Regions from separate parts of the Geobacillus sp. WSUCF-018B genome, predicted to be linked through region 1. Evidence: riboswitches for the same ligand, from Rfam matches in the RefSeq annotation. Region 1 holds a riboswitch; the other holds the start of a gene.

Region 1 (15,545 bases):
TCACAAATTCCAACGCAATAAACAAAATTCCTTTTATATACTTTTTGTTCAACAGTTGCCCGAAGCCAGGCAAAGCAATGCTCCATAACAATGCTTCGATCGCCTTCACTTTCTCGAACCCTTTACTGAAATAGTAGTTGATCGTTGTTTTGTCCATTGCGCCGTCAGATGGAGCTGGGGACAATCGATGGGTGCTTCATGGTCAGTTGCTGGTTAAGCCGATGGGTGCAATTACATTTTTTGCGCCAAAGACTTGTTTTATACTTTTTTGCAATAGGAATGCAGGAAAACTTTCCCATAGAACCAAACGATATGTTAGCTGAAGATAAAAAATACTTTAAATTTTTTAGAATAATGAATATAATAGTTACGTAAAGGATTTTGACAAATAAATAAAGGGGGAAGCCGTGTGAAGGGACTAAAATCGATCTTGTTATGGGGGCTCATTTCCGTCCTCGGGGCCGCCGCGTTTGCCATTTTGGCTTTAAGCCGCGGTGAGTCGGTCAACGCCATGTGGCTGATCGTCGCCGCCGTCTGCACGTATGCGGTCGCCTATCGTTTTTACAGCCGGTTTATCGCCCGCAAAGTGTTCGGTCTTGATGATAACCGGAAAACGCCGGCTGAAGTGTTTAACGACGGGAAAGACTATGTCCCGACGAACAAATGGGTGCTATTTGGCCATCACTTTGCCGCTATTGCGGGTGCGGGACCGCTTGTCGGACCGATTTTGGCCGCGCAGATGGGCTATCTGCCTGGGACGCTTTGGATTGTGATCGGCGTTGTGCTCGGCGGAGCGGTGCAAGACTTTGTCATTTTGTTTGCTTCGATGCGCCGCAACGGGAAATCGCTTGGCGAAATGATCAAGGAAGAAATGGGACCGGTGACGGGCTTTATCGCAGCGCTTGGCATTTTGGGCATTATGATTATTTTATTGGCCGTATTGGCGCTCGTTGTTGTGAAAGCGCTTGTCGGAAGCCCGTGGGGGATGTTTACGATCGCCGCGACGATTCCGATTGCGATTTTGATGGGCATTTACATGCGCTTCATTCGCCCGGGGCGTGTTGCCGAGGCATCGCTTGGGGGATTTGTGCTGTTGATTTTGTCGATTGTGGCCGGTCAGTACGTCGCAGAGCATCCGACGCTTTCGGCGATGTTTACGCTCAAAGGGGAAACGATCGCGATCTTAATGATCATTTACGGATTTGTCGCTTCGGCGCTGCCGGTATGGCTGCTGCTTGCGCCGCGCGACTATTTGAGCACATTCTTGAAAATCGGCACCATCGTCGGATTGGCGCTTGGCATTTTCGTTGTGATGCCGGATTTGCAAATGCCGGCAGTGACGAAATTTATCGACGGTACAGGACCGGTCTTCGCCGGCAATTTGTTCCCGTTCTTGTTCATCACGATTGCCTGCGGCGCAGTGTCCGGGTTCCACGCGCTCGTTTCATCCGGCACGACGCCGAAGATGATTGAGCTTGAAAGCCATGCGCGGCCGATCGGCTACGGTGCGATGTTGATGGAGTCGTTCGTCGCGGTTATGGCGATGGTGGCGGCTTGCGTCTTGACGCCAGGGGCGTATTTTGCCATCAACAGCCCGGCGGCAGTGATCGGCACGGATGTCGTTCAGGCGGCCAAAGTCGTGTCGTCGTGGGGATTTACGATCACCCCTGACATGCTGACGGAGCTGGCGAAGGACGTCGGCGAGCAAACGGTGTTGTCGCGCACGGGCGGGGCGCCGACGTTGGCGATCGGGATGGCGCACATTTTATCGAGCGCCATCGGCGGCAAGGCGCTCATGGCGTTCTGGTATCACTTTGCCATCCTGTTCGAAGCGCTGTTCATCTTGACGACGATTGACGCTGGCACGCGCGTCGGCCGCTTTATGATCCAAGATATTATGGGGACGTTCTACAAGCCGCTTGGCAAAACGGATTCGCTTGCCTCGAACTTGATCGCCACGACCCTTTGTGTGTTGGCGTGGGGTTACTTCCTGTACCAAGGCGTCGTCGATCCGCTTGGGGGCATCAACACCCTATGGCCGCTGTTTGGCATCGCCAACCAAATGTTGGCGGGCATCGCCTTGTTGTTTGCGACGACCATTCTATTTAAAATGGGCAAAAAGGCTTATGTTTGGGTGACGCTCGTGCCGACGACATGGCTTTTGGTCGTCACGCTGACGGCGGGGTATCAAAAGCTGTTCCATGAAAACGTTAAAATTGGTTTCTTGTCGCATGCGAAAATGTTCCAAGACAGCTTGAGCCAAGGCAAAATTTTGGCGCCGGCCACGAATGAGGCGCAAATGCGGCAAATTATTATGAACGACTACATTGATGCGACATTGTGTGCGATTTTCATGCTCGTTGTGATTGCGATGTTGATCTCGGCGTTGAACATCTGGATCAAAGTGCTGCAAAACAAACATGTGCCGCTCAAAGAAGCGCCGTACGTGCCGCGCGATGGAGAAGGAGCGAAGCATTATGCCTAAATGGCTGCAAACTGTGTTGGCCTATCGCCGGCAGTTTCTTGACTTGCTTGTCGGCGTGCCGAGTTATGAAAAATATGTCGAGCATATGAAAACCCATCATCCGGGTGAGCCGATCAAGTCGCGGAAAGAGTTTTTCTGCGAGGCGCAAGAGGCGCGCTACAATGCCAAGGGCGGCAAAGTGTCGCGTTGCTGCTAGCGGCTGGAAAGGAAGGAGGGGGGCCCCTTCTTCCTTTTTTCAACGTCTGCATCGAAACGCTGTCCATTCCAGCCTAGGCTTGGCTATGAACATGTGGGAAAAGGGCTGCCGATTGAAGCCGATCATTTGCAAGGGTATTTGCTGGAGCTGGCGAAACAGTATGACATCCACGCCCCGATGCTTGAAACCGTCTATCATAACTTGAAAATTTACGAAGCGGGCCGCACCGCTAATGAACGTTGATTATCGTTCGAATCGGCCGTTTGCCAGCATGTCGATCGTCTGGCAAACGGCTGTTGTTTTACGGGCGGCAATTGAAAACAACAGCCTAAAAATATTCGTCAATCATTTTTTCGCTAGTCTTGAAAAAGAGAGTTGTATATTGCCGTCATGTAGTGTACAGTGGATAGTGAAAACGTGTGCACAAAGGGGGAGGCAGCCTTGAAAAAAACATGGTGGAAAGAGGGCGTCGCCTATCAAATTTATCCGCGCAGCTTTATGGATGCCAACGGCGACGGCATCGGCGATCTTCGCGGCATCATCGAAAAGCTGGATTATTTGGTGGAGCTTGGAGTCGACATCGTTTGGATTTGTCCAATTTACCGGTCGCCGAACGCCGATAACGGATATGACATCAGCGATTATTATGCCATTATGGATGAGTTTGGAACGATGGATGACTTCGATGAATTGCTTGCCCAAGCCCATCGGCGCGGGTTGAAAGTCATTTTGGATTTGGTCATCAACCATACGAGTGATGAGCATCCGTGGTTTATCGAATCGCGGTCATCGCGCGACAATCCGAAGCGCGACTGGTACATTTGGCGCGACGGCAAAGACGGGCGCGAACCGAACAACTGGGAAAGCATTTTCGGCGGCTCGGCATGGCAGTATGACGAGCGGACGGGTCAATATTATCTGCATATTTTTGATGTCAAACAGCCCGACTTGAACTGGGAAAACAGTGAGGTGCGCCAGGCGCTTTATGAGATGGTCAACTGGTGGCTGGATAAAGGTATCGACGGCTTTCGCATCGACGCGATCTCCCACATTAAGAAAAAGCCGGGTCTTCCCGATTTGCCAAACCCGAAGGGGCTGAAGTATGTACCGTCGTTTGCCGGGCATATGAACCAGCCTGGCATTATGGAATATTTAAGAGAGTTGAAAGAGCAAACGTTTGCGCGATATGACATTATGACGGTCGGCGAGGCGAACGGAGTAACGGTTGATGAGGCCGAACAATGGGTCGGGGAAGAAAACGGCGTGTTCAATATGATTTTTCAGTTTGAGCATCTAGGGCTATGGGAAAGGCGTGCGGATGGTTCCATCGATGTCCGCCGCCTAAAGCGGACGTTGACGAAATGGCAAAAAGGGCTTGAAAACCGCGGGTGGAATGCGTTGTTTTTGGAAAACCACGATTTGCCCCGCTCCGTTTCGACGTGGGGCAATGACCGCGACTATTGGGCGGAAAGCGCCAAGGCGCTCGGCGCGCTCTACTTTTTCATGCAAGGGACGCCGTTCATTTATCAGGGGCAAGAGATCGGGATGACGAACGTGCGGTTCGATGACATCCGTGATTATCGTGATGTGTCCGCTCTTCGCCTGTATGAACTCGAACGGGCGAAGGGGCGGACCCATGAGGAAGCGATGACGATCATTTGGCAAACCGGGCGCGACAACTCGCGCACCCCGATGCAATGGTCTGGTGCCCCAAACGCTGGATTCACGACAGGTACGCCATGGATCAAGGTGAACGAAAACTATCGTACGATCAATGTCGAGGCCGAGCGGCGCGACCCGAACTCGGTATGGTCGTTTTATCGACAAATGATTCAGCTTCGGAAAGCGAACGAGCTGTTTGTTTACGGAACGTACGATCTGCTTTTGGAAAACCACCCATCCATTTACGCGTACACAAGAACGCTCGGACGTGATCGCGCGCTTGTAGTCGTCAACTTGTCGGACCGCCCGTCACTTTACCGCTATGACGGCTTCCGCCTTCAGTCAAGCGATTTGGCGCTCTCGAACTACCCGGTCCGTCCGCATAAAAATGCGACGCGTTTTAAGCTGAAACCGTACGAGGCGCGCGTATACATCTGGAAAGAATAAGAAGGAATTTGCCTTTCTGTGTGGAATGAATACGGAAGGGAGATGATCAACATGGGGACGGTCGATCCGATTCGCTACCCGATCGGAACGTTTCAAGCGCCGCAGCAGTTTGAGGCTGGGAAGGTGCAAGAGTGGATTGCTGCCATCCGCGGGCTGCCGAACGACTTAAGGGCCGCTGTTTCCGGCTTGAATGATGAGCAGCTCAACACGCCGTACCGCGACGGCGGCTGGACGGTGGCCCAAGTCGTCCACCATTTGGCCGATGCAAGCATGAACGCGTTTTTGCGCACGAAATGGGGAGTGACGGAAGACGACCCAACGGTGAAGCCGTTTGCGGAAAGCGAATGGGCGAAAACGGCAGATGCCCGCTCGCTGCCCATTGAACCGTCGCTTTTATTGCTTGACGGACTGCATGCACGGTGGACGACGCTGCTCGAGTCGATGACAGAAGCCGATTTTCATCGCCTCATCCAACCGGAAGGAGCGTTGCGGCCGATGCCGCTGTACGTATTGACCGCGCTGTATGCATGGCATGGCAGGCATCATACGGCGCAAATTGTGTCATTGCGGAAACGGAAAGGATGGTAAAAAGCCGCCGATTGGCGGCTTTTTTTACTCGATCGGCCGCACCGCTTGGGGCGGCCGATATATAGGCTCGCTCCGGAGAAAAGCCGCCTTTGCGCGGCTTTTTTCAAAAAACGTGCTGGACAAACATTTTTGTTAAACGAAAGCATACAGTTATGCTATACTGACAAATATTAAGGGACACGAAATACATATCGTACAAGGGGGATCGGTATGAATGCGCAACAAAGGCAAGTTGTTGCGGAACAGAAAGAAAAAATTTGGACGCGCAATTTTATTTTGATTTGCTTGGCCAACTTTTTCATTTTTCTTGGATTTCAAATGACGCTGCCGACACTGCCGCTGTTTGTCGAACACTTAGGCGGCAACGACCAGCTCATCGGCCTTGTCGTCGGGATTTTCACTTTTTCCGCACTTCTCGTCCGTCCGTTTGCCGGCCATGCGCTTGAGACGCGGGGACGGCGGTTTGTCTTTTTGCTTGGGCTGCTCATTTTTGTCGTTTCGGTCGGTTCGTACAGTGTCATCACCAGCATGCTTCTTCTCTTTTTGATGCGCGTCGTCCAAGGAATTGGCTGGGGGTTTTCGACAACGGCGTCCGGCACAGTGGCGACGGACATCATTCCGGCCAGCCGCCGCGGGGAGGGAATGGGTTATTACGGATTGTCAGGAAACATCGCCCTCGCTTTCGGTCCGTCGCTTGGGCTTGTGCTTGCCGCTATGATTCCGTTTAGCCATTTGTTTCTGATTTGCGCTCTGCTTGGCGTTGCTTCCGTATTGTTTGCGGCGGCCATCACCTATAAAAAAGTGGAGGGAAGGCCGCGCTATGAGACGAACAAGTGGGACCTTTACGAAAAAACGGCGCTCGTTCCGTCCGTGCTTCTCTTCTTTTTAACGGTGACGTTCGGCGGCATTGCTTCGTTTTTGCCGCTGTATACGGCGCAAAAAGGGATCGGCGGTTTGCAGCTGTATTTTTTGCTTTATGCGCTCGCCCTGATGGTGACGCGCACGTTCGCCGGCCAGCTGTATGACCGGAAAGGACATCGGGCTGTCTTTCTCCCAGGTGCGGGGCTCATTTTGCTTGCGATGCTGCTGCTCGCCTGGCTGCCGGGGGAATGGGCGCTGCTTTTGGCGGCAGTATTGTATGGCTTCGGTTTTGGCATGGTGCAGCCAGGGCTGCAGGCGTGGTCGGTTGAGCGGGCCCCTGTTCATCGGAAAGGAATGGCGAATGCAACGTTTTTCTCCTTTTTTGATTTAGGCGTTGGCATCGGGGCGATGGTGTTTGGCCAAATCAGCCACTGGTTCGGCTATCCGAGCATTTATGTAGCCGCCGCCGGTTCGGTGCTTGTTTCCATGCTCGTTTACTTGAGCGTGCTGCGCAAAGAACAACCTCTTCATCCGCGGCAAGAAAGAAACGCTTAAGGTTTGTCCTTAAGCGTTTTTCTTTAGCGCCGCGAGTGCACTTCGTAGATGGCAAATTTTAAATAGTCGCCTTCATCGGCGGCAAGCAGTTTCGGGTGGTCATAGCCGGCGCCGTTCCAGTACACTTGGCGGAGCACTTTTTTGGCGTCAAACGCCGCATCGGCGATCATCTCTTGGAACATGTGCGGGCGAACATGGTACGAACAGCTCGACGTGACGAAAAAGCCGCCGTCTTTGACGAGTTTTAACCCGTTCAAATTGATGTCTTTATAGCCGCGCAGCGCTTTTGGCACCGCGTGGGCCGATTTGGCGAACGCCGGCGGGTCGATGATGACGACATCCCACTGTTTGCCGGCTCGCACCGCTTCGCGCAAGTAATCGAATGCGTTGGCGACGACAAATTCTACATTTGTGAATCCGTTTAAGGCCGCATTTCGTTTTGCCGTCTCAATTGCATGCTCGGAAATGTCGACGGCGGTGGCATGCTTCGCTCCGTACAGGCAGGCGTTCAGCATAAATGAGCCGGTATGGGTGAAACAATCAAGCACCGTCGTCTCCGGGCCGATGAGCGGGCGGAGGGCGGCGCGGTTTTGCCGCTGGTCGAAGAAAAAGCCGGTTTTTTGCCCGTTTTCAATGTCGACAATGTATTTCACGCCGTTCTCCTCGATTTCCATCTCCGTCTCCGCTTCCCCGTACCAAAACCCTTTTTCCTGTTTGAGACCCTCAAGCTCCCGCACGGACACATCGTTGCGCAAATAAATGGCCCTTGGAGCGAACACGTCAAGCAAGCCGCGCAAAATCCACTCTTTGTGCACTTCCATCCCGAGCGCCAAAATTTGCACCACAAGCACGTCCTCATATTTATCGACGATGAGCCCCGGCAGAAAATCGGCCTCGCCGTAGACGGCGCGGCATGAACGGACGCCCGGGAGCATCCGTTCGCGATACGCCCAGGCGCGGCGGATGCGGTCGATGAAAAAGCGCTCATCGAGCTCGTCATCCGGGTTTTGCGTCAACACCCGGACGATGATTTGCGAGGCTGGATTGATGTAGCCTTTCGCCAACCAGTACCCTTGATGGTTATAGACATCGACAAAATCTCCCGGTGTGATGTCACCCTCGATACGGTCGACTTCGCTCTGAAAAATCCACGGATGGCCTTGTTCGAGCCGTTTTTTTCGCTGCCGCTTCAAGATCACTTTCGCCATCAGTTCCAACTCCCATCCGGTAATCAATCGTTGCGCTTTTATCATAGCGAATTGCGGAGCGCGGCGCAATGACAGCCGGAAAAAAAGGTTGACAACCGATGCGGCCGTGATATGATAAATGTAAAGAAAATTTCATCACGATCAGACATCCACTAGGGGGGCCTGTAAACAGGCTGAGATCAAAGTGTGACTTTGAGACCCTTAGCACCTGATCTGGGTAATGCCAGCGTAGGGAAGTGGAGGAGCTGCAGGCCGGCTTTGGCCGCATTGGAAAATCTGTATGCTCGCGCCGCTTTCTTTACGCGAATCGGTAAAGAAGGCGGCGCTTTTATTTTGGAAAAAGGGGGAATACGAATGTCGTTTGCAAGGCGCGTGCGCCAAGCGGCCGATCCGATCTGGCAGGCGAGTTTCCGCCATCCGTTTGTTCAGGAGCTTGGCCAAGGGACGCTTGCGCGCGAGAAGTTTCGCTATTACGTGATGCAAGATGCCTATTATTTGCGCCATTTTGCCCGTGTGCAGGCGATCGGGGCGGCGAAATCGCCGGATTTGGCGACGACGGCCCGGTTGGCGCACCATGCCCAAAGCACATGCGAAGCGGAATTGTCGCTTCATGAAACGTTTGCCGGACTGCTTGGCATCACCGAAGAGGAACGGGCTGCGTTCATGCCGGCGCCGACGGCTTACGCGTATACATCGCATATGTACCGGGCGGCGTATGAAGGGCATTTGGGCGATGTCATTGCCGCGATTTTGCCGTGCTATTGGCTGTATTACGAAATCGGTGAGCGGCTGAAAACGTGCCGGCCGAACGATCCGATTTATGAAAAGTGGATCAGTACATACAGCTCCGATTGGTTTCGCTCGCTTGTTGAGGAGCAGATCGACCGGCTTGACGCCATTGCCGTTGCCGTGACTGAGGAGGATCGGCGCCGGATGGAACAGCATTTTTTGATCAGCAGCGACTATGAGTATCAGTTTTGGGAGATGGCGTACCGACTGGAGCGGTGGCCATCGGCCGAGCTCGTGAAGAGCCGGTGAAACGGCGACAACACGAAAGGAAGAGTTTTCATGGGAACAACATCGAAAGGGTTGAAACTGGCCGATATTTTAACGACGATTGTGATTGCCGTTGTGTTCGGCGTCATTTACAAAGTGTGGGGGCCGTTGTATGAAGTGGTGAAAGTATTCGGGTTTCATGCCGATCAACTGATTTATGGCATGTGGTTTATCGCGTCGTCGCTTGCGTATTTGCTGATCCGCAAACCGGGGGTGGCGCTGCTTGCCGAGATCGCGGCTTCATCGGGCGAGTTGGTGATGGGGTCGCAGTGGGGGCTTGAGGTGTTGATTTATGGGGTTGTACAAGGGCTGTTTGCCGAGCTTGTCTTTGCGGCGTTCCGCTATCGGCGGTTTGACGTGTTTGTCGTGTCGCTCAGCGCCGTCGGCGCGACGGTCGGTTCGCTGATCATGGACTTTTACAAAGGATATATCGAGGCGCTCGCCCCGTGGAACATGGCGCTCTTTTTGCTGGCGCGTTTTGTCGGCGCCGTTCTTATCTCCGGCGTGTTCGCCGTTTCGCTGGCCAAGGCGCTTGAGAAAACCGGGGTGACGCAAATGTGGCGGCCGGCTTCCAAAGAGGACTATGATGCGCTGAACCGGTAAGGGGAATGACCGATGAAGCAAGCCATTGTCATCGAACAGCTGCGCCTGAAGTTTCCCGGGCATAGCGACTTATTGTTCCGCGATTTGTCGCTGTCCGTTGCTGCCGGGGAGAAAGTGCTTCTCCTCGGCCCGTCTGGATGCGGCAAGTCGACGCTTTTGCAAGTGATGGCCGGCATCATTCCCCACTCGATCGACGTGCCGATGAAAGCCGGGCGCCTTGAGCGGCCGGAACGATGGGGATATGTGTTTCAAGATCCGGATACGCAGTTTTGCATGCCGTATGCCGATGAGGAAATCGCGTTTGCCCTCGAAAATCGAAGTGTGCCGCGCCGCGAGATGCCCGCCCGCATCCGCTTGCTGTTGGACCAAGTCGGGTTGGCGATCGAACCGCACACCGACATTCATACGCTTTCCGGTGGGATGAAGCAGCGGTTGGCGCTCGCTTCTGTTCTTGCGCTTGAGCCGGATGTTTTGTTTTTGGATGAGCCGACGGCTTTGCTCGATGAGGAAGGGACGAAAGCCGTATGGCAGGCGGTGCGGGATGTGAGCCGGGACAAAACGGTCGTCATCGTCGAGCATAAAATCAGCCATGTTCTTGACTTCGTCGACCGGATTGTGTTGCTTGGCAGCGACGGGTGCATCATCGCCGATGGAGGAGCGAGGGAAGTATTTTCCCGATATAAGGACGTCATGACGGCGGAAGGCATTTGGCACCCGGACGTTTGGGAGGAATGCGGACCGATCGTGCGCCGGGAGGAAAGGCAGGAAGGCGAGGAGCTGATCCGCCTTCACCGTTTCCGCGGCTTTCGCGGCCGGGAGGTGAAAATCAGCGTACCGGAGGCGGTTGTGCGGGCGGGAGAATGGATCGCCGTCACCGGCCGAAACGGCGCGGGCAAAAGCACGCTTTTGCATGGGTTGATGCAACTGATTCGCACCGAAGGCGAATATACATTGTTCGGGGAGGATATCGAGCTCCGGCAGCCGCTTTACCGCCATATCGCGTTCGTGTTTCAAAATCCCGAATTTCAATTTGTCACCCATACTGTGCGCGATGAACTGGCGTATTCGCTGCGGCTTGAGGGGCGGCCTGAAGAGGAAATCAATGAGACGGTCACCCGCCTGCTCAGCGCGTTTGGCCTTGACGGAAAGGAAGAAGTGCATCCGTACCAGCTGTCAGTCGGGCAAAAACGGCGGTTGAGCGTGGCTGCTTCGATCGTCGCCGGCCAACGCCTCTTTTTGCTTGATGAGCCGACATTTGGACAGGATGCGAAAAACACGTTTGCGTTGTTGGCGATGTTGGAGTCATACCGCAGGCAAGGGGCGGCGATCATCATGGTCACCCACGACGAACAAATTGTCCGTCGTTTTGCGACGAGACGATGGGTGGTGGAAGACGGAGCGCTTGTTCGCGATGAGCGCCTCGCTGCTGTGGAGCCTGTATTGGCTGAAGGAGGAACATGGCGATGAACTGGGACATTCAGCGCCGTGAGACATGGCTTTATGAAGCGAACCCGAGTTTGAAGCTCATTGTGCTCGTCATGCTCTTTTTTGCGGTGTTGTTCATTCATAACCCGAACGTGCTCATCAATTTGTCGCTCGCCCTGTTCGTTTTGTTTTGCTTCGGCACCGGGTATCCAGCAAAGCTGCTTGTTTGGCTGTTTTTGCCGTTTTTCCTGATCTTTGTTTCCACTGCTTCATCGATGATGATGTTTGGCGAAGGGACGACAACGTGGTTTCGCTGGGGGCTCATCCACGTAACAGCGGAAAGCTTTTGGCGCGGCATGCATCTCGGATTTCGCGCCTTGGCGCTCGGGCTGTTAGGCTTGATTTTTTCCTTGACGACTCGGCCGGTGCAGCTGTTTTATTCGCTCATGCAGCAATTGAAGCTGAAACCGAAGTATGCGTACAGTTTTTTGGCGGCGGTCCGCCTGCTGCCGATCATGATTGAGGAGTTTCAAACGGTCCGGTATGCGCTGAGAGTGCGCGGCGTGCCAAACCGCGGCGGCCTTGGCAAAGTGAAGCGTTATGCCATCCCACTTTTGGCACAAAGCATCCGCCGCGCCCAGCGCATCGCCGTGGCGATGGAGGCGAAACAATTTTCCAACAGCGGCCAGCGTACGTTTTATTATGAAATCAAGTTTGGCAAATGCGATATTTGGTTTGTCGTCTTGACCGTTGCGTTGTTGGTTGCCGCTTATTATGCGGGCGTCCATTACCCGTATATTTCAGTCCATGATGTACGGTAGGCAGAAAGAAAGGGATTGTGATGGGGGCTCTTCACTTCATTTCCACCGGGCGGCAAACAGCCGACGAATTCGCGGCCATTTGTGCGCGTATCCATCCGTATGCGGATGCCATTCACATTCGCGAGAAAGAAAAAACGGCGCGCGAAGTGGCCGAGTTTGTCGCCGCGCTGCTTTACGCCGGGGTGCCGCCGCAAAAAATCATCGTCAATGACCGGGTTGATGTCGCCGCTGTCTACGGTGTCAAAGGTGTGCAGCTTGCTTATCACAGCCTGCCGGTGCGCGCCGTCCGCCGTTCGTTTCCGGACTTGACGGTTGGTTGCTCGGTGCACGGGTCGGAGGAGGCGAAACAGGCCGAACAGGATGGCGCTCACTTTTGTTTGTATGGCCATATTTTTCCGACGGACAGCAAGCCCGGTTTGCCGCCGCGCGGTCTGGACTCGCTTGCGGAAATCGCGGCCGCCGTGTCCATTCCAGTCATCGCCATTGGCGGCATTCACGCCGGCAACGCCTGCCGGGTGATGGAGGCCGGTGCCGCGGGAGTGGCGGTGTTATCGGCTGTCTTTTTAGCGCCTGATCCGGTTGTGGAAGCAAGACGTTTGGCGCAAATCGTGAGAGGGGAGAGGAAAAATGGGGGCACATTATGATGTCGTCGTTGTCGGCGGCGGGGTGATTGGGGCGGCCATCGGTTTTGAGCTCGCCAAGCGGCGGCATCGCGTCGCCATTTTTGAAAAAGGAACGATGGGAAGCGGGGCGTCAAGCGCGGCGGCCGGTATGCTGGGGGCGCAATCCGAGTTTTCGACGTCAAGCCCGCTTGTGCCGCTTGCCTTGCAAAGCCGAGCTCTCATGCCGGCCTTGGCTGAAGAGCTGAGGGAGAGGACCGGCATCGATATCGGCCTTGTCGAAAAAGGATTGATCAAACTAGCGACAACGGAAGAGGAAGCAGACGATCTCTATCGCCATTATACATTTTGGCGGGGCATAGGCGAACCGGTGCAGTGGCTCACGAAAGGGGAGGCGCTTGAAATGGAGCCGCGTCTTGCGGCGGAAGCGCTTGCCGGCGCGATGTACATCCCTGGCGATGGGCAAGTGAGCGCTCCGGATTTGGCCGCCGCTCTTGCCTATGCCGCCGCCTCCGCCGGCGCTTGTCTGTACGAGTATACGGAAGTGTTCGACATCCGTTCCGACAGCAGTGGGCATGTGTTAGACACAACAGGCGGGACGTTTGCCGCCGAGGCGGTCGTCATCGCTTCCGGCGCTTGGGCGGCGCGGCTCGGCGCGCGGGTCGGGCTTTCGCTTTCCGTTTATCCGGTCAAAGGAGAATGCGTCATGGTGCGCGCCCCGGTTCCGTTGTTGCAAACGACTGTATTTGCGAAAAACGGCTGCTACATCGTTCCGAAATCAGGAAACCGGCTGCTCATCGGAGCGACGTCCACGCCCGGCACGTTCGATCGACGTGTATCGGCCGGTGGGGTGATGAACTTGCTTCACCGCGCCGCCCATCTTGTTCCGGACATCGAACAGGCGGAATGGGTGGCATCATGGAGCGGCATTCGGCCGCAGACCGAAGACGGCTTGCCTTATCTAGGCGAGCATCCGGAGCGGCGCGGGATATTTGTCGCTGCCGGACATTACCGGAACGGCATTTTGCTCAGCCCATTGACCGGTCTGCTTGTCGCCGACTTAGTGGAGCGGAAAGAGACGGCGTTTGATCTTGCGCCATTTTCGTTGACACGCCATATCGGAAAGGTGGGGGTGGAATGACGTTAGTGATTAACGGGGAGACGGTCGCCGTGCCCGACGAGGTGAAAACGGTGGGCGATTTGCTTGCCCATTTCCGGCTTGAGAACAAGCTTTGCATCGTCGAAGTCAATGTCCGCATCATCCAAAAACATGAGTATGGGACGACGGTGCTATGCGATGGTGATCGCGTGGAAATCGTTCATTTTGTAGGAGGCGGTTGATGATGTTGAAAATTGGCCCATATGAATTTTCTTCGCGGCTGTTGCTCGGCACGGGCAAATATCCGAGCTTGGACGTGCAAAAAGAAGCGGTGGAAGCATCAGGGGCGGAAATTTTAACGTTCGCCGTCCGGCGGATGAACATCTTTTCCCCGGAGCAGCCGAACTTTTTAGAGCAGCTCGATTTAAGCAAATATAAGCTTTTGCCGAACACCGCCGGGGCGAAAACGGCCGAAGAAGCGGTGCGCATCGCCCGACTCGCCAAGGCATCCGGATTGTGTGATATGATAAAAGTAGAAGTGATCGGCTGCGACAAAACGCTTCTTCCCGACCCGGTTGAGACGTTAAAAGCAGCGGAAATGCTGCTTGAGGAAGGGTTTATCGTCTTGCCGTACACATCCGATGATGTCGTGCTGGCGAAGCGGCTAGAGGAGCTTGGCTGCCATGCGATCATGCCGGGGGCATCGCCGATCGGGTCTGGGCAAGGCATCCTTAACCCGCTCAATTTGAGCTTTATCATTGAGCAGGCGAACGTGCCGGTGATCGTCGATGCCGGCATCGGCGGGCCGGCCGATGCGGCGCTGGCGATGGAGCTTGGCGCGGATGGGGTGCTCTTGAACACCGCTGTTTCCGGCGCGGCCGATCCAGTGAAAATGGCAAAAGCGATGAAGCTGGCGGTGGAAGCGGGACGGCTCGGTTATGAAGCCGGGCGCATCCCGAAAAAACGATACGCGTCAGCAAGCAGCCCAACGGAAGGAATGAGTGTTGTTTGAATGAACGGTATTCCCGGCAGCAACTATTTGCACCGATTGGCGAGGAAGGGCAAAAGAAAATACGGGGAAAGCATGTCGTGTTAGTCGGCGCCGGAGCGCTCGGCACAGGCAACGCCGAAGCGCTCGTTCGCGCCGGCATCGGCAAATTGACAATCATTGACCGCGATTATGTCGAATGGAGCAATTTGCAACGCCAGCAACTGTACAGCGAAGCGGATGCGAAAGAGCGGCTGCCGAAGGCGATCGCCGCCAAACGGCGCCTTGAACAAATCAACAGCGAGGTTGAGATCGAGGCCATTGTCGGCGACGCCGGCCCAGAAGAATTGGAAACGATCGCCCTCAAGCAACGCCCTGACTTATGGATCGATGCGACAGATAATTTTGATACGCGCCTTGTCCTCAATGACGTTGCCTACAAGTACAACATTCCGTGGATTTATGGCGCTTGTGTCGGCAGTTATGGTTTAAGCTGCGCCTTCATTCCGAACCGCACGCCTTGTTTGTATTGCTTGCTTGAAACGGTGCCGCAAGGGGGATTGACGTGCGATACGGCCGGCATTATCAGCCCAGCGGTGCAAATGGTTGTCAGCTATCAGATGGCTGAGGCGTTGAAAGTTTTAGTCGAGGACTGGGCCGCGCTGCGCGGCAAGCTCGTTTCGTTTGATCTTTGGACGAATGAATACGCCTCCATTCGCATTGACGGGGTGAAAAAGGACGGTTGCCCGACGTGCGGACGTCATCCATCTTATCCGTTTCTTTCCTATGAACAACGGACGAAGACTGCCGTCTTGTGCGGGCGCGATTCTGTGCAAATCCGTCCGCCTGCCCCGCGCCAGTACGACTTGAATGAATTGGCGGAGCTGTTTCGCCGCCAAGGGCTTCAAGCGGAAGCGAACCCGTATCTTGT
Region 2 (13,095 bases), on a different contig from region 1:
AGGGGGCGAACCGATGCCGCATCCGCTGCCGCCGCTTACGGCCATTGCGAAAGTTGATGCATCATCCCACCGCGCTTTCAACAGCTCGGCCGCCTTTGGCGCAATGCGAAAGGAGGATGAGCCATGGAGAGTTACCATGCTGTGCTCGAGGCGATCGCCGCCGCGCCGGTCGACGGTGTGTTAGCCATCATCATCAGTGTGGAAGGCTCAGCCTACCAAAAAGAAGGGACGTGCATGTGGATTGGCGCCAACGGAGAAACAGTCGGGCTGCTGAGCGGCGGCTGCCTGGAAGAAGCAGCGGCAGCTTACGCGCGTGAGGTATTGGCGAACCGCCAGGCAGCCGCTGTTTCGTTTGACTTGCGGACTGAGGATGATTGGTCGTGGGGGCAGGGCGCCGGCTGCAACGGCCTCGTCCACATTTGGCTCGAGCCGGTCACAAGCGACGCAAAACTCGATTGGCTGGCGCTCAAGCGTTGCCTTGACCGCGGCGAACATGTACTGATGGTCCGAAGCATCATGTATCCAGACGAGCGGCCGTTTTTCCAAAGCGAAACAGGCGAACAATTCGGCGGTTGCCGTCGGACGCCGCATCGGGAATGGCGCGAATGGCTTCACAAAACGCCGTTTTATCAAGGGCGAAGCGGTTTGTACGAAGTGGACGGGGAAACATTTTACGTTCAGCACTTTTGGCCAAAACCTCGCCTTGTCGTATTCGGCGCCGGTCCGGACGCCCCGCCGCTCGTCTCAGCCGCCAAAGCCGCCGGGTTCTCCGTCACCGTAAGCGATTGGCGTCCAGCGTTTTGCCATCCATCCCATGTGTCCGACGCTGATGAATGGGTGGTTGGCTTTCCGCATGAAACGGTGCCAATGCTCCATTTGAATGAACGCGATTTTGTCATCGTGATGACCCACCAATTTGAACGCGACCGCGAACTCGTCTCGCTGCTGGCTGACAAACCGCTCGCCTACCTTGGCGTGCTCGGCCCGCGGCGGCGCACCGACCGCCTCTTTCCTTCCGGCTCCGCCCCGCCGTTTGTCCGTTCGCCGGTTGGGCTGTCCATCGGCGCGCGCAGCCCACATGAAATCGCCATCAGCATCACCGCCGAGCTGATCAGCGTGTTGCGCAGGCATGGAGCGGAGGCTGCCCAATGAAGGACATCACGATCGCCGCCATTTATTTAGCGGCCGGACAAAGCCGGCGGATGGGGGCCGATAAACGCGCCCTGCCATGGGGGGGATGGGACGCTTGGCACCGCCGGCCTGAAAGCGGCGCTTCGTTCCTGTCTAGCGCCTGTCATCGTCGTCATCCCCCCGTCCGATACGCTCGCCTGGCTTCCTGACGCGCTGCTAGGCAAATGCCGCCTTGTCCGTTGCGCCGCCTGTCACCGCGGCCTGGCTCATTCGCTGGCCTGCGGGTTGCGCCGAGCGATGGAGGAAAGAGCGGACGCCGCTGCTGTCTTATTGGCCGACCAGCCGTTCGTCACATCCGACACGATCAATGCGCTGGCCGGCCTTTATCGACGCCATCGTCCCGATTACGCCGCCTTCTCCTGCTCCGGTGTGCCGATGCCCCCAGTTATTTTTGGAAGCCCAATGTTTCCCGCTCTCTTGGCGCTGGACGGCGATGCCGGTGGGCGCACGCTCTTTCGCGATCCCCACTGGCATGGCCTTTTGTACGAAGGTGATGCGTCAACCGGTATTGACATCGACACAAAAGACGATTATGAACGCGCCACCATCTATCGAGAAGAAAAGGAGGGACGCCCCCATGGCCATCGGTAAAAGCATCATCCGCAAAGAAGCGTGGGATAAAGTGACCGGCCGGGCGAAGTATACGAACGATTTCAAAGAACAAGGAATGCTTCACGCTGCCTTGGTGACAAGCCCATACGCCCATGCGCGCATCCTCTCGCTGGATGCACGCCGCGCGCTCGCCGTCCACGGCGTCCATGCTGTTGTGACCGGCGAGGGGCTGCCGCTTACCGGTGAAGACATGCGCGATCGTCCGCCGATCGCCGTCGACAAAGTGCGCTACTATGGCGAAGTCGTCGCCGTCGTCGTAGCCGATACGCTCGCGCAAGCCGAACAAGCGGCCCGCCTCGTCCGCGTCGTTTACGAACCGCTTCCAGCCGTCGGCTCGCCGCGCGAGGCGTTGAAAGAAGGCGCTCCATTATTGCATGAACATCTCGACCGCTATGAAAAAAACAAAACGACTCATCCTGAGCCAGGGACAAACGTCGCCCACCGGACGAAAATCCGAAAAGGCAACATTGAACAAGGGTTTGCGGAAAGCGACGTCATCGTCGAAACAAGCGTATCGTTCGCCCCTTCCGATCATATCGCGATGGAAACACGCTGCGCCACGGCAGAAATTTGGCCGGACGGCATGATCCATATCTCTGCCTCTTCGCAGTCGCCGTTTATGATCAAAAAACTGCTCCATACGTACTTTGGCGAAGAAACCGGCAAAGTCATCGTCCATACGCCGCTTGTCGGCGGCGCCTACGGAGGAAAAGCGCCCGTCCAGCTTGAGTTGCTTGCCTACCTTGCCTCCAAAGCGGTCGGCGGCCGAAAAGTGAGCGTCTGGAACAACCGGGAATGCGACATGGTCACCTCCCCCGTTCATATCGGGTTGGAGGCAACCGTCAAAATCGGCGCGACAAAAGAGGGCTTGTTCAAGGCCATGGAAATCTTATTTCTATTTGACGGCGGGGCTTATTCCGACAAGGCGATCGATGTCAGCCGCGCCGCAGCCGTCGATTGCACCGGCCCATACCATGTCGAAAACGTCTTTTGTGATTCTTTGTGCGTCTATACGAATCGCCCGTACGCGACACCGTTTCGCAGTTTTGGCCATTGCGAGCAGGCATTTGCCGTCGAACGGGCCATTGATGAGTTGGCGAAGACGCTTCAACTTGACCCATGGGAGGTGCGGCGCAAAAACGCCATTCGCCCGGGCCACACGACGCCCACACAAGTGCGGCTCACGAAAAGCAACGTCGGCAACATGCCAGCCTGCCTTGACCGCCTGCGCGAGCTGATGCGCTGGGACGAATGGCAGTGCGTTGAGCTTGACGCCTATACCGTACGGGCCAAAGGCATCAGCGGCGGCTGGAAAACATCGACGATCGACACAGATGCTAGCTCGGGCGTCATCTTAACGTTCAACTCCGACGGCAGCGTCAACGTCATCTCCGGCGTCGTCGAAATCGGCACGGGCACGAAAACAGTGCTTGCGCAAATCATCGCCGCCCAGCTGCTTGAAGATATGCTTCGTGAGCTCGGAGACGGAGAAACCGTCTAAACAGGAGGTGAGCATGCGGACATGGAGGAAACGACAAAGCGGGAGCTTGTGCTGCACGTTAATAGAGAACGAAGATCGATCGTCACTCGCCAAGCCGAAACGCTGCTGTTTGTTTTGCGCGATGGGCTGGGGCTGACCGGAGCCAAGCCAGGCTGTTTGAACGGCGACTGCGGCGCCTGCACCGTCTTAGTCGACGGCACGCCGATCAAATCATGCATGATGCTGGCTATCGAAACGGTCGGCAAAGAAATCACCACGATCGAAGGGCTTGATGATGCCCCCATCCAGCACGCCTTCGTCCGCCACTTCGCCTTTCAGTGCGGCTATTGCACTCCTGGATTCATTATGAACGCCCACGCACTCATCGAGCGGCATCCGGGCGCGGATCGAGCTTGTCGCTTTTCTCTTTCTCGTCTGGCACAAACACGAACCGTCGGCGACGAAAACAGTCTGACCAACGACAAGGCCAAAACAGCACAACTTGACGCAAGCTGGAAGACCCGCTGGCTGGCATGGATCAGCGCCCGTTTTCACCTGAAAACGGGCGCTTCTTTATCGGCAGCCTGTTCGGGTTTCGCGCGGCTTCCCATCGGCTGCCTGTTCATTCGCTCCCTCTCCTTTTAGCAAGGGCGAATCGTTTGTTTCTCGCTAATCACGACCCCGCGCCTTTTCATTTCCTCAATATACACCTCTCCTGGCACGGCTTGCTCCGGCGGATAGACGCCGCGCTTTGTGATCACCCCGCGGCCGATGAGCTGGGCGACAGCGGAAATGGTGTAGGCCGTCGTGCGCGCCATCGCCGTCACCTTATTTTCGCGGTCATTAAACGTGACGGTCTCGTATTCCAATACCGTTTCCTTCCCGCCTTTTCGGCCGCCGACGATGACCCGAAGCAACACCACATCATCTTTCCCTTTCAAATCAAGCAGCGGCTTCAGGACGGAAAGCAGCACATCGCGCGGTTTGACTTTGCATCCATTGACCTCCACTTCCACATCGTGGCGCGTCAAGTTCAAATCGACGAGCAGCTTAAATTTTTCTGCATGGCCGCGGTAGCGGATCGTTTTGTACTCGAGCCGCTTCAAGTTCGGAAACGAGCGCGAGAGCGTCGACGTCCCGCCTGAGGTGTGAAACGCTTCAAGCGGCCCGAACCGGTCGAAATAAATCGGCTCGACTTCCGAAAGCGACGGCACTTCCTGCTTTTGGCCGTCGCGGATAATGAGAGACGGATCGGTGTAATGGTCAAGCAGCCCCTCGAGCGAAAACACATGGTTGTACTCGAGCGGCGGCTCAGGGCGGACGGGGATGCCGCCAACATACAGCAAGATGGATTCCACCTCATCGAGTTGACTCGCCCCATAGCCGGATAAAATGTTGATCATCCCCGGCGCGACGCCAAGATCCGGAATGATCGTCACCCCAGCGGCTTGGGCTTGTTCATGCAGCTCAAGCACCCGGTCGGTGATATGGCCGATATGGCCGCCTAAATCGACAGAATGGACGCCAGCTGCAATAGCTGTTTTCGCCACCGTTTCATTGAAGCGGTAAAACAAGGCATTGACGACGACATCATGCCCTTGCATGGCCGCTGCCAGTTGTTGCGGATCGCCGGCATCCACCCGCACAGCGGCAAGCTTTTCGGAATGAAGCTGCCGCACCGTCTGCTCCACTTTAGCCAAATCGACATCCGCCAGCGTCACCGCCTCAACATCTTGGCTTTGTACTAAATCGCGCGCCGCTTCTTTGCCCATCAGCCCCGCTCCAAGCACGAGCACTTTCATCGTTCTCTCCCCCTCTGTCACCGATTGTTTGCCATACGCTTACATGACAGCCGCTTTTTTCACATCGTTGCCGCGGCCGCCGCTTCGATTCACGATATAGGTTCCACGTTGATCTTCGCTTCTCTTTTGCCGGCCATGTTGCAAGCGACAGCCCGATTCAATCATCGGTATCGATTTGCGCCCGTTGCAGCTTGCCGCTGAAATCGACATAAATGCTCCGCCATTCGGTGAAGACGTCAAGCGCAGCGACGCCGGAGTCGCGGTGGCCGTTGCCCGTCCCTTTCGTGCCGCCAAACGGCAAATGAATTTCCGCCCCTGTCGTGCCGGCGTTGACATACACGATGCCGGTGTCCAAATCGCGCATCGCTCGGAATACATTGTTGACATCGCGGGTGAAAATGGCGCTTGACAGCCCATAATCGACGCTGTTGTTGACGGCGATCGCTTCGTCCAAACTGCGGACGGACATGATCGATACAACCGGGCCGAAAATTTCTTCGCGGGCGATGCGCATATTCGGCGTGACATCGGTGAAAATCGTCGGCGCGTAATAAAAGCCGCGCGCATAGTCGCCCTCGCGCAGTCGATGACCGCCAATCAGCAATTTCGCCCCTTCTTCTACACCAATGCGCACGTAGCGGTCGATTTTTTGCAGCGCCTCTTCATGGATGACGGGTCCGACTTTGACCGTTTCATCCAACCCGTTGCCGATTTTCAATGTTTTCACGGCTTCAAGCAGACGCCGCTCAAGCTCCTGTTTCACCCGCTCATGGACGATGACCCGGCTGCACGCCGTGCACCGCTGGCCTGATGTGCCGAACGCACTCCAGATGATGCCGTCAACCGCCAATGTCAAATCCGCATCATCCATCACAATGACGGCGTTTTTTCCTCCCATTTCAAGCGACACCTTTTTCAACAGCCGTCCGCATTTTTCCGCAATCATCCGCCCGACTTCATTCGATCCGGTAAATGAGATGACCTTGACATCCGGATGCTCGACGAGCGCATTGCCGACTGTCGGTCCGTCACCGTGGACCACATGAAACACTCCCGGAGGCAAGCCCGCTTCTTCAAAAATGCGAGCTAATTCCTGCGCCATGATCGGTGTCTCGGGCGCGGGCTTCCATACGACCGCATTGCCGGCCACAATCGCGGGGAACGACTTCCACGTTGCGATGGCAATCGGAAAGTTCCAAGGAGTGATGATGCCGACAACCCCCACCGGCACGCGGACGCTCATCGCAAACTTGTCTTTCAGTTCAGACGGCGTCGTATCGCCGAACAACCGCCGCCCTTCCCCCGCCATGTAAAACGCCATATCAATGCCTTCCTGCACTTCGCCGCGCGCTTCCTCGATCACCTTGCCCATTTCCATCGTCAACAGCCGGGCCAACTGTTCTTTCCGCTCCTTTAGCAGCATCCCAACTTTATACAAGATTTCCGCGCGTTTCGGCGCCGGCACGAGGGCCCACTGTTTTTGCGCTTCTTTGGCTGCCTGAACCGCTTCATCGATATCGTTTGGCCCGGACATCGCCACCTCGGCAATCGTTTCCCCCGTCGCCGGATTGATCACCGGCGCAAATTGCCCGGTGCTTGGCTCCTTCCATTCTCCATTGATATAGTTTTGGATTTTCACTGTATACTCCCCCCATTTTTCTAGATGATTTATTGAGATAATTTATACATTGAACGCCGAGCGATGATCGTCAGGACTTCCTCTTGGCCCGCAAGTCTTGGATCGTTGCCGCCACCGAAATGTGGTTCGGATCGGTCAACACTTCAATCACCGTCGGCTTCTTGGCTTCAAGCGCCAACAGAAGCGCTTCCGTGAACTGTTGTTCCGTCTGCACTTGGAATCCGCAGCTGTTCAAGCATTCTGCCAAACGGGCAAACGACACGCGGCCTAAATCGGTGCCGATGACCCGCCCCGGAAACTGCAATTCTTGATGCATGCGGATGGTGCCGTACATATGATTGTTAAACACAATGCTAATGATCGGAATATCGTATCGAGCGGCCGTTTCCAACTCCTGCACCGTCATCATAAAGCCGCCATCCCCGGATAAAGAAACGACGGTCCGGTCGGGAAAGGCCAGTTTCGCGCCAATGGCAGCCGGCATGCCATATCCCATCGCTCCTGACGTCGGGCCGATGTACGTGTGCCCATCCCCAAACGGGAAAAAAGCATGGAGCCAACCGGCGAAATTCCCCGCATCGTTCGTAATGACCGCATTTTTTGGCAAATGGCGCGCCAAACTTGCCATCACAGCTTCATAGAGATTGCGATGTTCCACCGGCAGCCTGGCTGTTTGTTCGTACCGTTTCCTCCGTTCAGCCGCCCATTCTTGCCAAGACGGCCGCACCGCGAGATCGAGCAAACGGGACAGCACTTCCTGACAGTCAGCCCAAACCGCGAGATCCGGTGCATACACTTTTCCGAATCCATCGCTGTCAATATCGATGTGAATCAGCGTCTGCGTTGGAGATAGCAAACGGTAATCTTGCGTCGTCACTTCCGACAGCCGCGTCCCCAACGCCATCACCACATCGGCCTGCTCAGCCGTTTCCATGACCTCTTTCGGCGTCCCTAGGCCTAGGTGTCCGACATAGCACGGATGGTTGTGGGGAAACACATCATGCCTCCGGAACGCCGCCATGACCGGAAGTGCATACTTTTCCGCCCATAAGCGCAGCAACTGCTCCGCTCCCGACCATTTGACGCCGCCGCCAGCAATCACGAGCGGCCGTTTGGCGCGCTTCAGAATCTCTTCAATGTGCTGTATATCTTCTTGCCTTGGGGCCGGCTTCGGCACATCGGTCTCGGCTATCACTGCTTCCGCTATCGTTTTGGAAAAGACATCTTCTGGCAGTGAAACGACGACGGGGCCGGGCCGCCCTGTTTTCGCGGTGCGAAACGCCCTTTGCACCAGCTCTGGCACCCGCTCGGCTTCGCGAATTTCGACCGCCCATTTGGCGATCGGACGAAAAAACGCTTCCATATCGACTTCCTGAAATCCTTCACGCCCTAGGAAGCGGCTGTTCACTTGCCCCAAAAACACGACCATCGGAGTGGAATCTTGCCTGGCGGTATGGACGCCAATCGCCAAATTCGCTCCGCCAACCGCCCTTGTAGCCAGCACGACGCCGCACTTTTGCGACGCTTTCGCATACCCTTCCGCCATAAAGGAAGCACCCCCTTCATGGCGGGCGGAGATGAACTCGATGGATGGCTCATCATAGATGGCATCAAGGAGGGGCAAATAACTTTCCCCCGGCACACCAAACACATAACGGATTTGTTCCTGTTTGAAACATTCGACGATGGCTTGAGCCACCGTGATGTGACGCATCGTTCTCTTCATCGCGCCGATTCCTCCCAATCCACTTGCTTCCATCGTTCAACGGCTTGCTCTAGACGCTCGAGCGGCGCTGACAGCGATACGCGGACATATCCTTCCCCTGCGGGTCCAAACGCTGTTCCCGGTGTGACGATGACTCCCGCTTCTTCGAGCAGTTTGGCGGCAAATCGTTCGGATGAGTATCCGTCATAGACCGGGATCCACAAGAAAAAGGTCGCTTTCGGCCGCTGCACGTCGATGCCCAGTTCTCGGAGTTTCTCGACCATCCTATTCATGCGTTGTTCATAAATGCGGCTATTTTCTCGAATAAACGTCTGTCCGTTCATCAAAGCGGCCACCGCCGCCTTCTGGATCGGAATAAACTGGCACGTATCCGTGTTGCTCTTGATCACCGAAAGCGCTCGAATCATGTCCCGGTTTCCGACCACGTATCCGATGCGGCAGCCGGCCATGTTATAGCTTTTGGACAACGATCCAAATTCCACCGCCACTTCCTTTGCCCCGTCCACCTGCAAAATGCTCGGCGCTTGAAAACCGGCAAACGTCACGAACGAGTAGGCCGCATCATGAGCAATGAACATCCGGTGCCGACGGGCAAGTGAAACGGCTTCGGCCAATACATCCAAATCGACAGCGGCGGCCGTCGGATTGCTCGGATAATTGAGAAACATGATTTTCGCTTGGTCATAAACGGACGAGGGAAGCGCATCAAACCGAGGAATATAACCATGTTGCGCATCGAGCGGCAGCGATCGGCTCTGGCCGCGGGCAAAATGGACGGCCGTCCGGTAGACAGGATAGCCTGGATCAGGCACTAAGGCGAGCTCGCCGGGATTGAGAACGGCTTGCAGCAAATGGACGATTCCTTCTTTCGAGCCGATTAACGCCAACACCTCGGTCTCCGGATCGAGCTTGACGCCATATTCCCGTTCATAAAAACGCGCGACCGCTTCCCGATACTCCCTACAGCCGCCATACGGCGAATACGTATAGTGTTCTGGCGCATCGAGCGCTTCTTTCAACGCTTCGATGATAAAGGAAGGGGGCGGCAAATCGGGGGCGCCGATCCCTAAATCAATGACATCGACCCCGAGCTTTAGCAGTTCTTCTTTTTTCTTTTGAAATCGGGAGAACAAATATGGCGGCATCGTCTGCACAATATCGGAAAATGTGTTCAATCCCATCCCTCCTCATGGCCCTTCGTTTCAGTTTATGCGCACGCCCATCCCCCTCATGCCCGTCTCACGTTCCAGAAGCAGCCTATCATACCAATGGCTTGCGCACATCAAGACATCATCAAAATCTTTTTTCTCGAAAAGCGGTCGATGCAGGAGAAGGGGTTATTTTTTTTCACTAAGCTGCTAGAAAAACGCGATCCACCTTCTGAAACCCGGCCCTTTCGCCATAAAAAAAAGCGGCCGGCATCATCCACGGTTCGATGACGCAACTGGCCGCTGTCTATGGAAGCGAAGCGCCGGCGAAGGCGCCGCGATAGACTGCGCAGTTTTCCCCTCATGATCATTCTATGATTCAAAATTTGCACCTTATGCCATTATCATAATCCATCTGAAACGATTTGTAAATATATTTTTTAAAAATTATATATTTTTAAAATAATAAGGAACCGCACCAATTTGCAGAACAAACAAGAGGGGCGATGAACGTTCGCCCCCCTCCGCTGCTTCGATCAGCACCGAGCGTTTTCCAGCTCATGCTTTTTCCGTTGATCGAACTTCCATATCCTCTCCACCATGCCGAGCATCGCAGCCCGCTTCTTGTCATTGATACAGCGACGACCCTTGCCGAATAAATTGTTGCGCTTTTTCTTTCATCCCCTCCTCTTTGATTTTCCGTTGCAGTTCATGTGAAATGTTCATGGAACAAAATTTCGGCCCGCACATCGAACAAAAATGGGCCGTTTTCGCCGCCTCAGCCGGCAATGTTTCATCATGATACTCGCGGGCCCGTTCCGGATCGAGGGATAAATTGAACTGATCGTTCCAACGAAATTCAAAGCGCGCTTTCGAGAGCGCGTCGTCACGCTGCTGAGCGGCTGGATGCCCTTTTGCCAGATCAGCCGCATGGGCGGCGATTTTATAGGCCACGACCCCGGCGCGTACGTCCTCTTTATTCGGCAGCCCTAAATGTTCTTTGGGCGTTACGTAACAAAGCATCGCCGTTCCATAAGCGCCAATGATGGCGGCGCCAATCGCTGACGTAATATGGTCATACCCGGGCGCGATGTCGGTGACAAGCGGCCCTAACGTATAAAACGGCGCTCCATGACAAATTTCCTGTTCCCGCTCGACATTTTCGCGAATTTTATGCATCGGAATGTGCCCCGGCCCTTCGATCATCACCTGCACATCATGCTTCCAGGCGATTTTCGTCAGCTCGCCAAGCGTTTCCAGTTCCGCAAACTGCGCCTCATCGTTCGCATCGGCGATGGAGCCGGGGCGCAAGCCGTCGCCAAGGGAGATCGCGACATCGTATTGTTTCAAAATCTCGCAGATTTCTTCAAAATGCGTATACAAAAAGTTTTCTTCATGATGGGCCAAACACCATTGGGCGATGATCGAGCCGCCGCGCGAGACGATGCCGGTCGTCCGGTTGGCGGTGAGCGGAATGTAATGAAGCCGCACACCGGCGTGGATCGTCATGTAGTCGACTCCTTGCTCCGCCTGCTCGATGAGCGTCTCGCGGTACACGTCCCATGTCAGCTTCTCCGGCACCCCTCCTACCTTTTCGAGCGCCTGATAAATCGGCACCGTTCCCACGGGGACCGGCGAATTGCGGATGATGTACTCGCGCGTTTCATGAATGTGTTTGCCGGTCGACAAATCCATGACCGTATCGGCGCCCCAACGCACCGCCCAAAGCAGCTTTTCCACTTCATCTTCAATCGAGGATGAAACGGCCGAGTTGCCGATATTGGCATTAATTTTCACATGGAAACGACGGCCGATGATCATCGGCTCACTCTCGGGGTGATTAATGTTCGCCGGAATGATCGCCCGTCCGGCCGCTACTTCCTGGCGAACGATTTCGGGGTCGATTCGTTCACGGATGGCGACGAACTCCATCTCTGGTGTGATGATTCCCCGTTTGGCGTAATGCATTTGTGTCACTGTTTTTCCGGGCTTTGCCCTCAATGGACGGCGCACGAACGGCAGCGGGCGGACGCCGGCGGTCGCTGATGGCTTCACTTCTTCGACATCGCCGCGCTCAACAATCCAGTTGCGTCGAAGAGGCGGCAATCCTTTTTCGACGTCCGGCTCAAAATGAGGATCGGTGTATGGACCGGTTGTGTCATAGACGCGCACCGGCTCGTTTTCCACCGTTCCTTGCGGCGTTTTCGTCGGCGACAACACGATCTCTCTCATCGGCACGCGCACATCCTTGCGCGATCCTTCAATGTACACCTTGCGGCTAGCTGGAAATGACATGAACGAGCGGATGTTTTCCATGCGGCTTTCCTCCTTTGAAATGGTGGTTGAGACCTGCAGCCGCACCAGCAAAAGAGAGGCAAAGACGGGGGATATTTACGCAAAAACGGGTTCCGCAAAACGAACGGAACCCGATCAAGGCAAAAAGGCCAAATGAACAGCCTGTGCGTCCATCTGTTCCCGCTGCCTGCTTCCCTACGCTGGCATGACCCAGATCAGGTTCAAAGGGTCAAAGAACTTCATCGCGTTCTTTTCTCAGCCCGGCTCCCGGACTCCCCTAGCAGATGAGCGTATAACAATGATGACTGACTTTTTTATTTTATCAGGCAATTGGCAAAGATGCAAACCATTTTATTCCAAACGTTGACTCCCACACGTCGTTTGAAAGCCCCTCTTTCTCGAAGAAAGCGTCCTTTTCCTCACTCACACAGAAAATTTCTTCAGCATTGCCCGCATCTCGTCCGCCATCTGACCGAGCGATGTCGACGAAGAGGCGATTTCCTCGACGGAAGCCATTTGTTCCTGGGTCGCTGCCGATACGTTGGCCGCACCAGACGCTGACTGTTCGACAATATTGGTCATCTGTTGGAGTGCGTCGTTCACTTGACGAGCATGCTCCGTCATTTGCTCGATGGCGGATGAGACTTGTCCAATTTGTTGACTCACTTGGCCGACCTCCTCGCGGATATGGGCAAATGATTGGCCGCATGCCGCCGCAACGTTCAATCCTTTCGCTACTTCGGAGATCACCTGTTCGGCAGACGAAACTGCCCGCTTCGTTTCTTCTTGAATGTAACCGATCAGCTCGGAAATTTGTTGCGCGGAGCGCGCTGATTGTTCTGCTAGCTTGCGCACTTCATCCGCGACAACCGCAAACCCTTTCCCTTGCTCGCCGGCGCGCGCTGCTTCGATCGCGGCATTGAGCGCCAACAAATTCGTCTGCGACGCAATGCCGGTGATCGCTTCCGTAATCTGTCCAATCTCATTCGAGCGCTCCCCGAGCCTTTGAACGACCTGGCCAAGCGCTTGAACGTGGTCGTAAATGAACTGCATTTGCTCGGACATTTGTCCGATGGACTGCTTGCCGTCCTCTGCTTTCGCCGATGTTTTCTCAGCCCGGTGCGCCACTTCTTTCGTATGGCAAGCGACGTCGCTCAATGTTTGGGAAATATCATGCACGGACGCGGCGGTGGTGCGGACAG

What was found. A riboswitch is a leader RNA that binds a small molecule or an ion and turns the genes downstream of it on or off. The one in region 1 is predicted to bind thiamine pyrophosphate.
Region 2: it holds a riboswitch for thiamine pyrophosphate, as region 1 does, so the genes downstream of both, thiC (phosphomethylpyrimidine synthase ThiC) here and tenA (thiaminase II) in region 1, are expected to answer to the same signal.

Annotation. Positions count from the first base shown of each region.
Region 1 is NZ_PIJF01000013.1:13,745-29,289, reverse strand. Features, by position in the region: gene CV944_RS05830 (hypothetical protein) at 1-109, opposite strand, end outside; gene CV944_RS05825 (carbon starvation CstA family protein) at 410-2,485, shown strand; gene CV944_RS05820 (YbdD/YjiX family protein) at 2,478-2,681, shown strand; partial or broken gene CV944_RS17575 (ketopantoate reductase C-terminal domain-containing protein) at 2,781-2,924, shown strand; gene CV944_RS05810 (glycoside hydrolase family 13 protein) at 3,123-4,790, shown strand; gene CV944_RS05805 (YfiT family bacillithiol transferase) at 4,842-5,378, shown strand; gene CV944_RS05800 (MFS transporter) at 5,589-6,794, shown strand; gene CV944_RS05795 (class I SAM-dependent rRNA methyltransferase) at 6,818-8,002, opposite strand; TPP riboswitch at 8,147-8,254, shown strand; gene tenA (thiaminase II) at 8,357-9,040, shown strand; gene CV944_RS05785 (ECF transporter S component) at 9,071-9,661, shown strand; gene CV944_RS05780 (ABC transporter ATP-binding protein) at 9,674-11,128, shown strand; gene CV944_RS05775 (energy-coupling factor transporter transmembrane component T family protein) at 11,125-11,907, shown strand; gene tenI (thiazole tautomerase TenI) at 11,928-12,551, shown strand; gene thiO (glycine oxidase ThiO) at 12,535-13,668, shown strand; gene thiS (sulfur carrier protein ThiS) at 13,665-13,868, shown strand; gene CV944_RS05755 (thiazole synthase) at 13,871-14,638, shown strand; gene CV944_RS05750 (thiazole biosynthesis adenylyltransferase ThiF) at 14,635-15,545, shown strand, end outside.
Region 2 is NZ_PIJF01000022.1:28,828-41,922, forward strand. Features, by position in the region: gene CV944_RS08510 (XdhC family protein) at 124-1,152, shown strand; partial or broken gene CV944_RS08515 (NTP transferase domain-containing protein) at 1,149-1,782, shown strand; partial or broken gene CV944_RS08520 (xanthine dehydrogenase family protein molybdopterin-binding subunit) at 1,769-3,271, shown strand; partial or broken gene CV944_RS08525 ((2Fe-2S)-binding protein) at 3,326-3,697, shown strand; gene CV944_RS08530 (saccharopine dehydrogenase family protein) at 3,925-5,085, opposite strand; gene CV944_RS08535 (aldehyde dehydrogenase family protein) at 5,243-6,724, opposite strand; gene CV944_RS08540 (thiamine pyrophosphate-binding protein) at 6,795-8,450, opposite strand; gene CV944_RS08545 (aminotransferase class I/II-fold pyridoxal phosphate-dependent enzyme) at 8,447-9,625, opposite strand; gene thiC (phosphomethylpyrimidine synthase ThiC) at 10,226-11,914, opposite strand; gene CV944_RS17280 (hypothetical protein) at 11,892-12,050, shown strand; TPP riboswitch at 12,069-12,182, opposite strand; gene CV944_RS08555 (methyl-accepting chemotaxis protein) at 12,317-13,095, opposite strand, start outside.